DNA from 4 places in the Pseudaquabacterium prasiolae genome. Region 1 is predicted to be linked to each of the others. Evidence: predicted binding sites of a transcription regulator. Region 1 holds the regulator's gene; each other region holds the start of a gene.

The links. The regulator sigma-54, encoded in region 1, starts transcription at its own class of promoters, with help from an activator protein. The targets are predictions, from matches to a motif close to TGGCANGNAANCTGCTTT.
Region 2: pedF (cytochrome c-550 PedF) is a predicted target of sigma-54. The motif match lies at 1,728-1,745, and genes of this name have one in related genera.
Region 3: nifN (nitrogenase iron-molybdenum cofactor biosynthesis protein NifN) is a predicted target of sigma-54. The motif match lies at 1,092-1,109, and genes of this name have one in related genera.
Region 4: N4G63_RS11210 (PQQ-dependent methanol/ethanol family dehydrogenase) is a predicted target of sigma-54. The motif match lies at 1,613-1,630, and genes of this name have one in related genera.

The regions. Positions count from the first base shown of each region.
Region 1 is NZ_JAOCQD020000001.1:508,744-511,960, reverse strand. It holds gene N4G63_RS02060 (THUMP domain-containing class I SAM-dependent RNA methyltransferase) at 1-950, opposite strand, end outside; gene N4G63_RS02055 (RNA polymerase factor sigma-54) at 1,091-2,635, opposite strand; gene lptB (LPS export ABC transporter ATP-binding protein) at 2,655-3,217, opposite strand, start outside.
Region 2 is NZ_JAOCQD020000002.1:1,396,980-1,400,196, reverse strand. It holds gene N4G63_RS18425 (sigma-54-dependent Fis family transcriptional regulator) at 1-1,477, opposite strand, end outside; gene pedF (cytochrome c-550 PedF) at 1,789-2,277, shown strand; gene N4G63_RS18415 (substrate-binding periplasmic protein) at 2,402-3,217, shown strand, end outside.
Region 3 is NZ_JAOCQD020000004.1:255,650-258,866, reverse strand. It holds gene nifN (nitrogenase iron-molybdenum cofactor biosynthesis protein NifN) at 1-983, opposite strand, end outside; gene N4G63_RS26690 (PACE efflux transporter) at 1,255-1,755, shown strand; gene N4G63_RS26685 (hypothetical protein) at 1,786-2,169, opposite strand; gene N4G63_RS26680 (DUF1800 domain-containing protein) at 2,383-3,217, shown strand, end outside.
Region 4 is NZ_JAOCQD020000001.1:2,612,460-2,615,676, forward strand. It holds gene N4G63_RS11210 (PQQ-dependent methanol/ethanol family dehydrogenase) at 1-1,545, opposite strand, end outside; gene N4G63_RS11215 (quinoprotein relay system zinc metallohydrolase 1) at 1,715-2,638, opposite strand; gene N4G63_RS11220 (quinoprotein dehydrogenase-associated SoxYZ-like carrier) at 2,860-3,217, opposite strand, start outside.

The sequences.
Region 1 (3,217 bases):
GGCGGGCGCTGCAGGGCATCGGCGGTCTTGAACTGGATGGCCTCGGCCACGCCGGCGCGCTGGGCATTGCGCGCGGCAAAGTCGGTCATGCGAAAGCTCACGTCGCCGGCATGGATGGCCACCGCCGGCGCATGCACCTGGGCCTGGGCATCGGCCTTCAGCTGGCCCCAGGCCGCGAGCTGGCTGCGGAACGGCAGCATGCGCTCAAAGGCGAAGCGGCGCTTGCTGCCCGGCGCGATGCCGCAGGCGATCTGCGCGGCCTCGATGGCGATGGTGCCGGCACCGCAGCAGGGGTCGAGCAGCGCACCGTCTTCGGCGCGGCCGCGCCAGCCGGCGGCCGCCAGCATGGCCGCGGCCAGGGTTTCCTTCAGCGGCGCCTCGCCCTTCAGGCCACCGTCGCGCTCGTCGCGCCAGCCGCGCTTGAACAGCGCCTCGCCCGAGGTGTCGGCATACAGCGACGCGGTCTCGGCCGTGAGGTGCAGCACCAGCGGCAGATCGGGGTGGCGGGTGTCGACGCTGGGGCGGCTGCCGGTGGCCTCGCGCAGGGTGTCGCAGACCGCGTCCTTGACCCGCAGCGTGGCGAAATTCAGGCTGTGCAGCGGGCTGCGCTGCGCGCTGGTGTCGATGCGCAGGGTCTGCTCGGGCGTGATCCAGTCGGCCCAGGGCACGCGGCGCGCCAGGTCGTACAGGTCGTGCTCGCTGTCGTAGGGGCCGAAGGCCAGCGGCCACAGCACGCGCTGCGCCAGGCGGCTGTGCAGGTTGAGCTGCATGGCCACGCGGGCATCGCCCAGCACCTGCACGCCACCACGCTGCTCGACCACGCGGCGCCGGCTCGGATCGGCCGGCACCACGGCCCGGTCGACGCCCAGCAGGGCCGCCACCTCGTCGGCCAGCAGCGGCTCGACGCCCGCGGCGCAGGGCAGAAACAGCGACACCGGCGTGTCGCCCACCGGCGCAATGGCCTTGGCCGGAATGCGCACCGGGGCGCCCGGCCCGCGCTGTGCGCCGGGGCCGGGGCGTGCGCCGGGGCCGCGCGCCTCGTCGTGGCGCTGCGTCTTGTAGCCGCCGATCGGCGGGCGTGGGGTCTTGGTCAAAGTGCCTTGCGCAGGTTGGCGGGCGCGATCTTCAGCGCCTCGCGGTATTTGGCCACCGTGCGCCGCGCCACCTGGATGCCCTGCTCGGACAGCATGTCCGAGAGCTGGCTGTCCGACAGCGGCTTGGCCGGGTCTTCGTTGCCGACCAGCTGCTTGATCAGCGCGCGCACGGCGGTGGAGCTGGCGTTGCCGCCCGCCTCGGTGTTCAGGCTCGAGCCGAAGAAGTACTTCAGCTCGAAGGTGCCGAACGGCGTGTTCATGTACTTGGCGGTGGTCACGCGCGAGATGGTGCTCTCGTGCAGGCCCAGCTCGTCGGCGATCTCGCGCAACACCAGCGGCTTCATCGCGATCTCGCCATGGGTGAAGAAGCCCTTCTGCCGCTCGACGATGGCCTGGCTGACGCGCAGGATGGTGTCAAAGCGCTGCAGGATGTTCTTCATGAACCAGCGCGCCTCCTGCAGCCGCGACGACAGCCCGCCCGCCGAGCCGTTGCGCTGGCCGCGAATGGCCTGCGCATACAGATCGTTGATCTTCAGCTTGGGCATCACGTCGGGGTTGAGCACGGCCTTCCAGCCGCGGCCCGCCTTCTGCACGATGACATCGGGCACGATGATGTTGGCCTCGGCGCGCGTGAACGGCCGGCCCGGCTTGGGCTCGCAGCTCAGGATCAGCGCCTGCGCCTCGCGCAGCAGGGCTTCATCGGCGCCGGTGGCCTGCGTGAGCTTCTTCATGTCGCGCCGCGCCAGCAGATCGAGGTGCTGTTCGCTCACGCGCATGGCCAGCTTGCGCGCGGGGCTGGCGGGCCGCTCGCGCAGCTGCAGCACCAGGCACTCGCCCAGATTGGCCGCGCCCACGCCGGTGGGCTCGAGGCTTTGCAGCCACTTCAGGCCGCAGCGCAGGCGCCCAAACAGGTCTTCGCGCTCTTCCAGGTCGTCTTCGGCCACGCCCAGGCTGTCGGCCACGCGGGCGGCGATCTCCTCCAGCGGGTCGGCCAGCCAGCCGTCCTCGTTGAGGCTTTCGATCAGCACCATCACGGTGGCCGCGTCCTCGTCGGACAGGCGCATGCCCAGCAGCTGCCGGCGCAGGTGATCCTGCAGCGAGGGGCCGCTGCTGGCGGCGTCCACCGGCTCGAAATCGTCGTCGCCGCCACTGCCCGAGGGGCTGTTGGACGGGGCCTCGCGGATGCCATCAAAGTCGTCGCGCTCGGTGCCGTTTTCCCAGTCGTCGCGCTCGGTGGCGCCAAACTCGGCGGCATCCACGCCCGCGGGCTCTTCGGTGCCGGCGTCGTCGCGCTCGCTCTGGCGCTCTTTCTCGCGCTCGGCACCGGCGCCGCTCTCGGGCGTGGCGGCCACGCGCTCGAGGCCGTAGGCCAGTGAATCGTCGCCCCCCTCTTCGGCCTCGAGAAAGGGGTTGGCCTCGAGCATCTGCTCGATTTCCTGGTGCAGCTCCAGCGTGGACAACTGCAGCAGGCGGATCGATTGCTGCAGCTGGGGCGTCAGCGCCAGGTGCTGCGACAGGCGGACCTGTAGGGACGGTTTCATGACTGCTTTCCGCCCAAGCTCACATCTTGAAGTGCTCGCCGAGATACACCCGGCGCACGTCGGCGTTCTCGACAATCTCGGACGGCGTGCCTTCGGCCAGCACACGGCCTTCGCTGATGATGTACGCGCGGTCGCAGATGCCCAGCATCTCGCGCACGTTGTGGTCGGTGATCAGCACACCGATGCCGCGCTGCTTGAGAAAACCGATGATGCGCTGGATCTCGATCACCGCGATCGGGTCGACGCCGGCAAAGGGCTCGTCGAGCAGGATGAAGCGCGGCTGCGTGGCCAGCGCGCGGGCGATCTCCACGCGCCGCCGCTCACCGCCCGACAGCGCCGGCGCCGGCGATTCGCGCAGCTTCTCGATGCTCAGGTCGTGCAGCAGGCCGTCAAGCCGCTGCTGGATCTCGGCCGCGCCCAGCGGCCGACCATCGGCCCCCACCTGCAGCTCGAGCACCGCACGCACGTTCTCCTCGACCGTGAGCTTGCGGAAGATCGAGGCTTCCTGCGGCAGGTAGCTCAGGCCCATGCGCGCGCGCTGATGGATGGGCTTGGCCTGCACCGCCACGCCATCGATGTGGA
Region 2 (3,217 bases), on a different contig from region 1:
CCTGGCGCTCTTGCAGCACGCGCAGCAGGTGGGCCTGCAGGCCGATCGGCATGTCGCCGATCTCGTCGAGGAACAGCGTGCCGCCATTGGCCTGCACGATCTTGCCCACCTGGCCCTTGCGGCGCGCGCCGGTGAAGGCGCCGTCCTCGTAGCCGAACAGCTCGGCCTCGATCAGCGTGTCGGGGATCGAGGCGCAGTTCACCGCCACGAAGGGCTGCTTGGCGCGGGCCGAATCCATGTGGATGGCGCGCGCCAGCAACTCCTTGCCGGTGCCGGTTTCACCCAGCACCAGGATCGGGATGTCGCGGTCGAGCACGCGGCGGATCTTGTCGACCACGCTGCCGACCTGGGCGTCGCCGGTGCGCAGCTGGTCGAGGCCCGAATCGCTGCGCAGCGCGGCGCTGCCGATGCCGGCGGCGGCCGCGGGGGCGACCGGTGCCGTGCCGGTGCTGGCGCCGGGCGCCAGCGGTTCGTGCTCGGGGCCGCGCGCGGTCACAGCGTTGCCCGACACGGCCTCGGCCAGGCTGGTCCACACCGGCCAGTTGAAGCGCGCGTGGATGTGGAACTGCCGGCCGCCGTTCAGGTGCACCGGCATCGGCGTGGCCAGCGGGCTGCGGAAGCGATCGACCAGCGCGCTCACCGTGGTGCCGAACAGCGTGGTCAGGCTGTGCATGCGCAGCGCCGCGCCCGACAGGCCCAGCTGCTCGAGCGCGCCGCGGTTGGCGCCCACCAGCTTGCCGTCGGCGCTGATCGCCAGGATGCCCTCCATCAGCGTGCCGATGAACTCGACCCGGCTGTGGAAGTGCACCCGCATGACGTTGCGGTAGTCGTCGGTGAGCCAGTGGTTCTCGATCATGCGCGCCGACATCTTCACCAGCGCCATGGTGTGCTGGTGGTAGCTGCGCTGATCGCCCGACACATCCAGCACGCCCAGGATGTTGCCGCGCGGATCGAGGATGGGCGCGGCCGAGCAGGTGAGAAAGTGGTTGGCGTGCAGGTAGTGCTCGTCGGCATGCACGAGGGTGGGCGTTTCTTCCACCAGGGCCGTGCCGATGGCATTGGTGCCCTTGGTGCTTTCGCTCCAGTTCACGCCGGGTTGCAGCGCCACCTTGCTGGCGCGGCTGAGGAAATCGTCGTCGCCGATCGAGTGGATGATGGTGCCGGTGGCATCGGTCAGCACGACCATGTTCTCGGTGTTGACGATCTGCTCGTAGAGCATCTCCATCACCGGCGCCGCATGCTCGTGCAGGCGGCGGTTGCGGTCGCGCACCACCACCATATCGGGGCGACCCAGCGGCGACAGATCGGGCGCGTCGATGCGCGACACGCCCAACGCCACGCAGCGCTCGTGCGACTGTTCGATCTTGTCGATGTGGTCGTGGCTCAAATTGAGGCTCGAGGCAATCGGCCGGGTGGGTGCTTCGCTGCCGCGACGCGCCCCCTGGCTGCCGATTGCCGGATGAAACGGCCCACGCATGTGCTTTTCTCCTGCCCGCACGGTCGGCGGTTGTCTCCTGGCGCCAGCGCCTGTGGCCGGCGCCGCGGGGGCACACATCGCAAGACCCGGGCCGTGCCCGGCTTGCTTCAAATCGGGACAACTGCGTTCCCGGAGGGCGCGATGGTAGCCTGATCGGGCGGCCGCAGGCCCCGGGTGACTGCGGATGCAGAAGCGGCCGTTTGGTGCCGAAATGACAGTCGGCCCGGGCATGCTTCCTGGGCGAAGGGTCTGGCATGGTGATTGCAGTCGAGCCCGCCGATCGTGTTTCATCAATGGACGGAGACAGCAACATGTCGAGCATTCCCCACCTTTTCTCTTCCCGCCTTCGCCGCGCCGGCGTGGCCAGCGCGCTGGCGCTGGCCGCAGCCGCGGCCTGGTCGCACGGCGACGTGACGCCGCAGGCCGTGGACACCAAAGACCTGCCGCAGCTGGGCGAGCAGTGGCGCGCCGAGAACCCCTACCGCAAGAACGACAAGGCGATCAAGGTGGGAGCCTCGGCCTACAACCAGAACTGCGCCCGTTGCCACGGCCTGGAAGCCATCTCGGGCGGCATCGCCCCCGACCTGCGCAAGATGGACAACGAGTGCGCCAGCCTGAAGGACGAGAAGAAGCGCGCCGCCTGCGTGAAGGACATCGACGACTACTACCTGGGCAGCCTGCGCCGCGGCAAGGTGCGCAACGGTGCGGTGTACATGCCCCCGTTCGAAGGCATCCTGAACCAGGAAGCCATGTGGTCGATCAAGGCCTACCTGGAAACGCGCCGCGAACGTCCGTTCTGATCGAGCGCCATCGGCCACGCCCGCGGCCCCCGGCCCGGGCGGCCCGGGCGCGAAGGCCACACGCCGCGCGGGGTCGGGCTGATCGGGCCGATCACGCCGATACTGCGCCGCCCCAGGAGACCCCATGACCCAAGCCCCCCCGGCGGCCCTGCGCCGCCGCCAGTTGCTGGCGGCTGCTGCCGCGCTCGGCGCCACGGCCGGCAGCCCGCTGACCGCCCTGGCGCAAGACGGCCCCAGCGCGCTGACGCGCATCCGCAGCCGCGGCATCCTCACCGTGGGCCTGTACCACGAGCTGCCGCCCTTCCACGTCAACGGCCAGGGCATCGAGGTGGAGATGGCCCACGCGCTGGCCAAGGCGATGGACCTGAAGGCCTCGGTGCTGCCCTTCCATGCCGGCGAGAACATGGGCGACGACCTGCGCAACATGGTCTGGCGCGGTCACTACATGGGCTGGGGCCCGGCCGATGTGCTGATGCATGTGCCGGTGGACCGCCCGCTGATGCTGGCCAACCCGCGCGTGCAGATCTTTGCGCCCTACTACCGCGAGCGGGTGATGATCGCCCGCAGCCTGGTCGAGGTGCCCAAGTTCGACTCGCTCGACGACATCGGCCCGCAGCAGCGCATTGCGGTGCACGGCCTCAGCCTGTCGGGCTGGCTGCTGATCGGCGCCGACGGCGGCAAGTACCGCGAGCGCCTGGTCACCAAGCTGAAGGACGGCTGCGACGCCGCCCAGGCGCTGCAGCGCGGCGAGGTGGCCGCGGCCGCCGGCCACGCCTCGGAGCTGGAATCGGTGCTGGGCGGCGACGCCCGCTTCTCGATCGAGCCCTTGCCGATTCCGCGTGGCAAGGACGGCTGGGCGGTGGGTTGCGCGGTCAAGAAGGAATCGGAAGACCTGGCCCAGGCGGTGCAGGCCGCGATGAACGGCCTGGCCAGCTCGGGC
Region 3 (3,217 bases), on a different contig from region 1:
AGAAAGTGCCCGGCCGCGCACAGCAGGTCGGGCTCGGCGCCCAGCGCCACCTTCTTGTGGCCGAAGTGGAAGTGGCCGTCCAGCATCGCATCCACCAGCTGGCTGCGCTGGCGCTGCAGGCGCGCCGGCACCGGCTTGCCCGACAGCTCGGCCAGCTTCATCACGAAGGCGTCGGTGGCGCTCAGGCCGGTGAGCCGCGTGAACAGGGTGTAGTCCACGCCGCACTGGCTTTTGAGCTGCTCGGCGGCCGGGCGCATTTGCTCGCCGATGGCGATGCAGTGCTGCGCCGAGCCCAGCGTGCGCAGCGCCTGCAGCGGCGTGCCGCCCAGCGTGGTGCCCAGCCAGTCGTCGGGGATGTGGCCGTCGAGCGAGCCCGACACATCGGGCGCAAACACCGGCTCGAGGCCGAAACGCTCGACGATGTCGCGCAGCTCTTCCACGTCGCCGGGGTTCAGGTGGCCGCCGGGCAGGATGGCGATGCGGCCCGCCACCGTGGCCTGCCCGGGCAGCGCCAGCTGGCGGATCAGGCCCTTCACCGCGGCGGCCCAGCCGTCCTGGAACGCACCCACGTAGTCGGGCGTGCTGATGTAGACGAGCGCCGTGTCGGCCACCTCGGGGTGGCGCTTTTGCACCAGCTTCAGGTAGCCCTCGACATCGTCGCCCTTGGTCTCGGTGAGGCCGGTGGAGCAGATGGCGATGATGGCCGGCCTGGCGCGCTGGCGGATGTTGAGCACCGCCTTCTCGATGTTGTCGAAGCCGCCCATGATGGTGGTGGCCTCGTTCATCGCCGTGGTCTGCAGCGGGATGGCCTCCTTGAAGTGCCGCACCAGCAGCACCAGGCCAAACGAGGTGCAGCCCTGGCTGCCGTGCATCACCGGCATGCAGCCTTCCAGGCCCATGAAGGCGTAGCTGGCGCCCAGCGGCTGGCTCATCTTCAGCGGGTTCACCGCGCAGGACTTCTTGCTTTCGCTGACCAGGGCCATGGGGCTGCTCCGAGAGACCGGCTCTCAAGGACCTGTGGCTGGGCCACTGTCCTTGATCCCCGTGGGGGACGGCCGGCAGGGGCCGGCCTTGGGGCGCTCGCAGCAGCCAATGCAGTTTCAATGCCAGAAAAAATCGCAGGCAAATCAATCACTTGCGGTGTGGGTTGCGCGGCCGTGGCGCGTCGATTTGCGACAAACGCGACGTTGCCGCGCGGCGTTGCCGGCCGGCAGTGGCCGCCGGCCCTGTGCCCAGGCGCTACCCTTGCCACCCATGCAACCCCGAACCCGGCGCGTGCTGCAGGCCGTGCTCTACGAGTTTTTTGCCATCGTGGCGGTCGGCCCGGTATTGGCCTGGCTGTTTGCGCAGCCGCTGGGCTCGACGCTGGGGCTGGCGGTGCTGATGTCCACCGTGGCGCTGGCCTGGAACTACCTGTTCAACGGCTGGTTCGAGCGCTGGGAATCGCGCCAGCCGGTCAAGGGCCGCAACTGGCGCCGCCGCCTGGCCCACGGCCTGGGCTTCGAGGGCGGGCTGGTGGTGATGCTGGTGCCGGTGATGGCCTGGTGGCTGAACACCACGCTGCTGCAGGCGCTGCTGGCCGACCTGGGCGTGCTGGTGTTCTTCTTCGGCTACGCGGTGGTGTTCACCTGGGCCTTTGACCGGGTGTTCGGCCTGCCGGCCTCGGCGGCGCCGGTGGCCGCCGGGGCGGATGGGGCCACCGCGCCTGCGCTGGCCACCGCGGCCAAACCGGCTGACCGGGCCGAAGGGCGCTGAACCGCGCCGGGCGACGCCGCCTGGCGCCGCTCAGGGCCGGGTCTGGGCGTCGTGCGCCTGGCGGCGGATGGCGCGGCTGTTCTGGTCTTGCTGGCGCTCCAGGCGCACGGCTTCGCGCCGCGTGACCTGGCCATCGGCCTCGGTGCGCTGCTCCATGCGGGCGGTGGCGGCCTGCTGGTGCTGCAGGCGGCGCTGCTCGCGCGCGGTGAGGGCACCGCTGTCGGCGGCCGAGGCGATGCGGGCGCTCTGGTGCGCCTGGCGCCGGTCCACCCGCTGCTGCTGGGCTGCGCTGGCCGCGTCGGGCAGGGCGGCGGCCGTGGCGGCCTGGGCGGGCGCCGGCTGGGTCAGCAGCAGCGTGGCCAGGGTGGCGGCCAGCAGGGGCAGGCCCAGGCGGGCAAGGGTCAGGGTCTTCATCGGGCAACTCCAGTGGGGCCGGCAAACCGGTGGGTGGGGGCAGGGCGGCGCCGGGGTGGCGGGCCTGGTGCTTGAACCGGGGCCGCCGGCCGGTCTTACGCGCCAGGCTGCCTTGCCTGAGCAAATTGCTCGGGCAAATCGCCGGGGCCGTAAGACAAAGGCACGGTGCGGGTTCAAGCACCATCGCCACCCTGGCCCCAACGCCGCCGCACCATGCACGCTGCCGCCCTTGCCGCCCACCGGTTCGGTTATGCCGAGACCAGCCTGCGCGCGCTGCAGGCCGATCCCCAGGCCTGGGTGCTGGCCCAGTTCAGCGCCGACAGCGCCGCCGCCAACGCCTTCGATACCCGCGGCCTGGCCGATGCCGCCGCCGCGCTGCGCATCAGCCGCGAGGTGCTGCGCACGGCGCTGCAGCCGCAGCCGGCCGGCAGCGCCGCCGCCAGCGGCCAGGGCAGCGCTGCCAGCGCCGACCCGGCCCGCCGCGAGGCCCGCCAGGCGCTGCGCCAGCTCAACCTCGACGGCCTGCAGCGCCGCTGGCAGCACACCGTGCGCACCGAGGCGCCGGTGGCCGAGCGCTGGGCGCAGTTCTGGTCCAACCACTTCTGCGTGGCGGCCACCAAGGGCAGCACGCTGGGCCTGGTGTGGCCGCACGAGCACGAGGCCATCCGGCCGCAGGCCCAGGGCCGTTTTGTCGATCTGCTGAAGGCCTCGACCCTGCACCCGGCCATGCTGCTGTACCTCGACAACGCCCAGTCGATGGGCCCCGATTCACGCGCCGGCCAGCGCCGCCAGCGCGGCCTGAACGAAAACCTCGCACGCGAGCTGCTCGAGCTGCACACCCTGGGCGTGGGCGCCGGCTACACCCAGGCCGATGTCACCGAAACCGCGCGCCTGCTCACCGGCTGGACGGTGCGCTACGGCAGCGATGGCCAGGCCGTGTTCCAGGCCACGCTGCACCAGCCCGGCCCCAAGACCGTGCTGGGCAGGCGTTATGACGAAGGCCCGCAGGCGCTTGACGCGCTGCTGCTCGAGCTCAGCCGCCACCCGG
Region 4 (3,217 bases), 2.1 Mb from region 1:
ATCGGCGGCCTGCAGGAAGCCTTCCGGCGTGCCCCAGAACACCAGGTTGCCGCCGGTGGTCAGCACACCACCCCACAGCGGCGCGTTGTTGGGGGCTTCCCAGACGATCTTGCCGGTCTTGGGATCGATGGCGCGCAGCGCGCCGATCGGACCGTCGTTCAGCGTCTTGATCGTGAAGCCGGCGCCCAGGTAGGCCGCGCCCTTCTTGTAGGTGATCGGCTCGTTCCAGATCTCCATGCCCCATTCGTTGGCCGGCACGTAGAACAGCTTGGTGTCGGGCGAGTAGGCCATCGGCATCTGGTTCTTGCCGCCCAGGAACGAAGGCGCCGAGAACACCGAGTTGCCCTTCTTGCCGTCAGCGCCGGCGGTGGGGTCGCCGGGGCGGTTTTCGGGCACGAAGTTCGGGCGGCCGGTCTTCAGGTCGATGCCGGTGGCCCAGGTGATCTTCTTGACGAACGGGAAGGCGTTGACCAGCTTGCCGGTCTTGGCATCGTTGACGTAGAAGAAGCCGTTGCGGTCGGCCTTGCCGCCCAGCACCTGGCCGCCGTCGTCATAGGTGACGAACTCGTTCACGCCGTCGAAGTCCCAGCCGTCGTTGGGCGTGTTCTGGTAGTGCCACACGATCTGGCCGGTCTTCACGTCGATGGCGACGGTGGAGCAGCTGTAGAGGTTGTCACCCTTGCGCAGGTGGCTGTTCCAGGGCGCCGGGTTGCCGGTGCCGAAGTAGGCCAGGCCGGTCTTGGGGTTGTAGGTGCCGCCCAGCCAGGTGGCCGCGCCGCCGGTCTTCCACAGGTCGCCCGGCCAGCTCTTGCCGGTGGTGCCCGAGACACCGTTGTCGGTGGCGTTGCCGTCCTTGTCGAACTTCTTGCCCATGTGGCCTTCGACCACCGGGCGCACCCAGACCAGCGCGCCGGTCTTGGGGTTGCGCGCCTCGACGCGGCCGATCACGCCGAACTCGCCACCCGACACGCCGGTGAGCAGCAGGCCGCCGGCGATCAGCGGCGCCGCGCTGGCCGAGTAGCCGGCGGCGTAGTCGTCGATCTTTTCCTTCCACACGACATCGCCGGTGTCCTTGTTCAGCGCCACCAGCTGGGCATCCAGCGTGGCGAAGATCACCAGGTTGTCATAGATCGCGGCGCCGCGGTTGATCACGTCGCAGCAGGGCATGATGCCGTCGGGCAGGCGGTGCTCGTACTTCCAGAGCTTGGCGCCGGTCTTGGCGTCGAGCGCGAAGATGCGCGAGTACGAGGCCGTGACGTACATCTTGCCGTCGTGCACGATGGGCTGGGTTTCCTGGCCGCGCTGCTTTTCGCCACCGAACGAGAACGACCACACCGGCACCAGCTTGCTGACGTTGCCGGTGTTGATCGACTTCAGCGGCGAGTAGCGCTGGCCTTGCGGGCCGATGCCCCAGCTCAGAACGTCACCGGTGGACTTGGCGTCGTTCTCGATCATCTGATCGGTCACGCCGGCGGCTTGCGCTGCCTGCGGGCCCATCGCGGCGCAGCCGGCCGCCACCAGAAAGCTCAACAATTTGATTCGCATTTGAGGGTCTCCTCCAGAGGAAGGTGTGTCACACCGGGAACCAGACCCGATGCTTCGGGAAGATTTCCCGGCAACTAGCGTGCCACCTTTGGCCGGCGCCGAGACGGTGGTTTTTTCAGTGCTTACCCGAGGCTTGTTGCTCCAGGCTCGCACAGCCGGGGCCGCAAGGTCATGGCACACGCGGGCGCTGCAGCGCGGCCCGCTCGTAGCGCGGGTACAGGTGTGCCACGTTGCGGGTGTACTCGGCCGGCCAGGCGGCCCAGCGGCGGAAGGGCTCGGGCACCGGTCCGCGCAGCACCTCGTTCATCTCCCAGCCGGCCTCGGCCCAACGTGTGAACTGAGCGTCAAGCCACTGCAGGTAGCTGCGGGTCTGCTGCAGGCCGTGGCCATCGGCATGCACCGGCCCGTGGCTGGGCACCACGGTGCCCAGCTTCAGGCCGGCCAGCAGCTCCAGCGAGGCCAGCCAGGCCTTGGCATCGGCATGCGGCGTGGTGGGCATGCGGTCGGCAAACACCAGGCCGCCGACAAAGGCCACGCCCCGCGCGCGATCCACCAGCACCAGGTCGCTGTCGGTGTGGCCCTTGACCTCGCGCAACTCGAATTCGCGCTGGCCGATGCGCAGCGGCCCGGGGCCGATGGTCTGCGTGGGCAGGCGCGCCTCGGTGCCCTTCATCCAGTCGCCGCACAGGCGGTAGAGGTTGTCCTCGTAGGCCCGGGCCTCGCGCGCCATGCCGGCGCGGGTGATGGCGGTGGCCAGGATCGGCACATCGGCAAAGGCCTGGTTGCCGAGAAAGTAGTCGGGGTGCAGGTTCAGGTGCAGCACCTGCAGCACCGGCTCGCGCGTCGTGCGCTCGATCAGCGCGCGCAGCTGCTCGCCATAGCGCCGGCTGGGGCCGGTGTTGATCACCAGCACGCCAGAGCCGGTGGCAATGAAGCCGGTGTTGATGATGTTGCAGCCATTGGCCGGGCTGAAGTCGTCGTTGGCGCCCTCCACCACCCACACGCCCTCGGCCAGCGCACGCGCCTTCAGGCCGTAGTCCAGCCGCGCCACATTGGCCTGTGCGGTGGCGGCGGGCGGCGGCGCCGCGCTCATGACCGGCGTGCCCGGGGCCTGCGCCACCAGCGGCGGCGTGGCCAGCACCGCCGCGGTGGCCAGCGCCAGCATGGCCGGGCGGGCGCAGGCACGCACCAGCCGGCCTGCGGCGCTGCGGGTGCCTGCGTGGGTGCTGGCTCGGCTGTTGTCGCGGCTGCTGTCGCCGCGATTGGCGGTGGTGTCTGTGCGGCGGCTTGCGCTGCTGCGTTCGGGCCTGTCCATCACTCCACCCGGCTGTCGATGCGGTTGCCGTTGTTGTCGACACCCACAATGCGCAGCGGTCCGGGCGGGCGCGCGCTGAAGTCGAAGCTGAACACCGGGTTCTCGCTTACCGGCTCGAAGGTGTGGATGCGCAGCAGCTCGCGCTCGCGGCCATCGCGCACGGTCAGGCGGCTGACGTAGAAGGCCGGGATGCCGTTGACCAGGCCGGTGTCCATGGGATGCATGATGCGCACGCGCAGCCGCGCCGCGCTGTCGCCCGGCCCCGGCGTGCTGGCGGCAAACAGGCGCCCGCTGACCTGGCCCAGGGTCTGGCTCCAGCTGCCATCGGCGCGGGTGCCACCGGGCACGGTGCAGCCG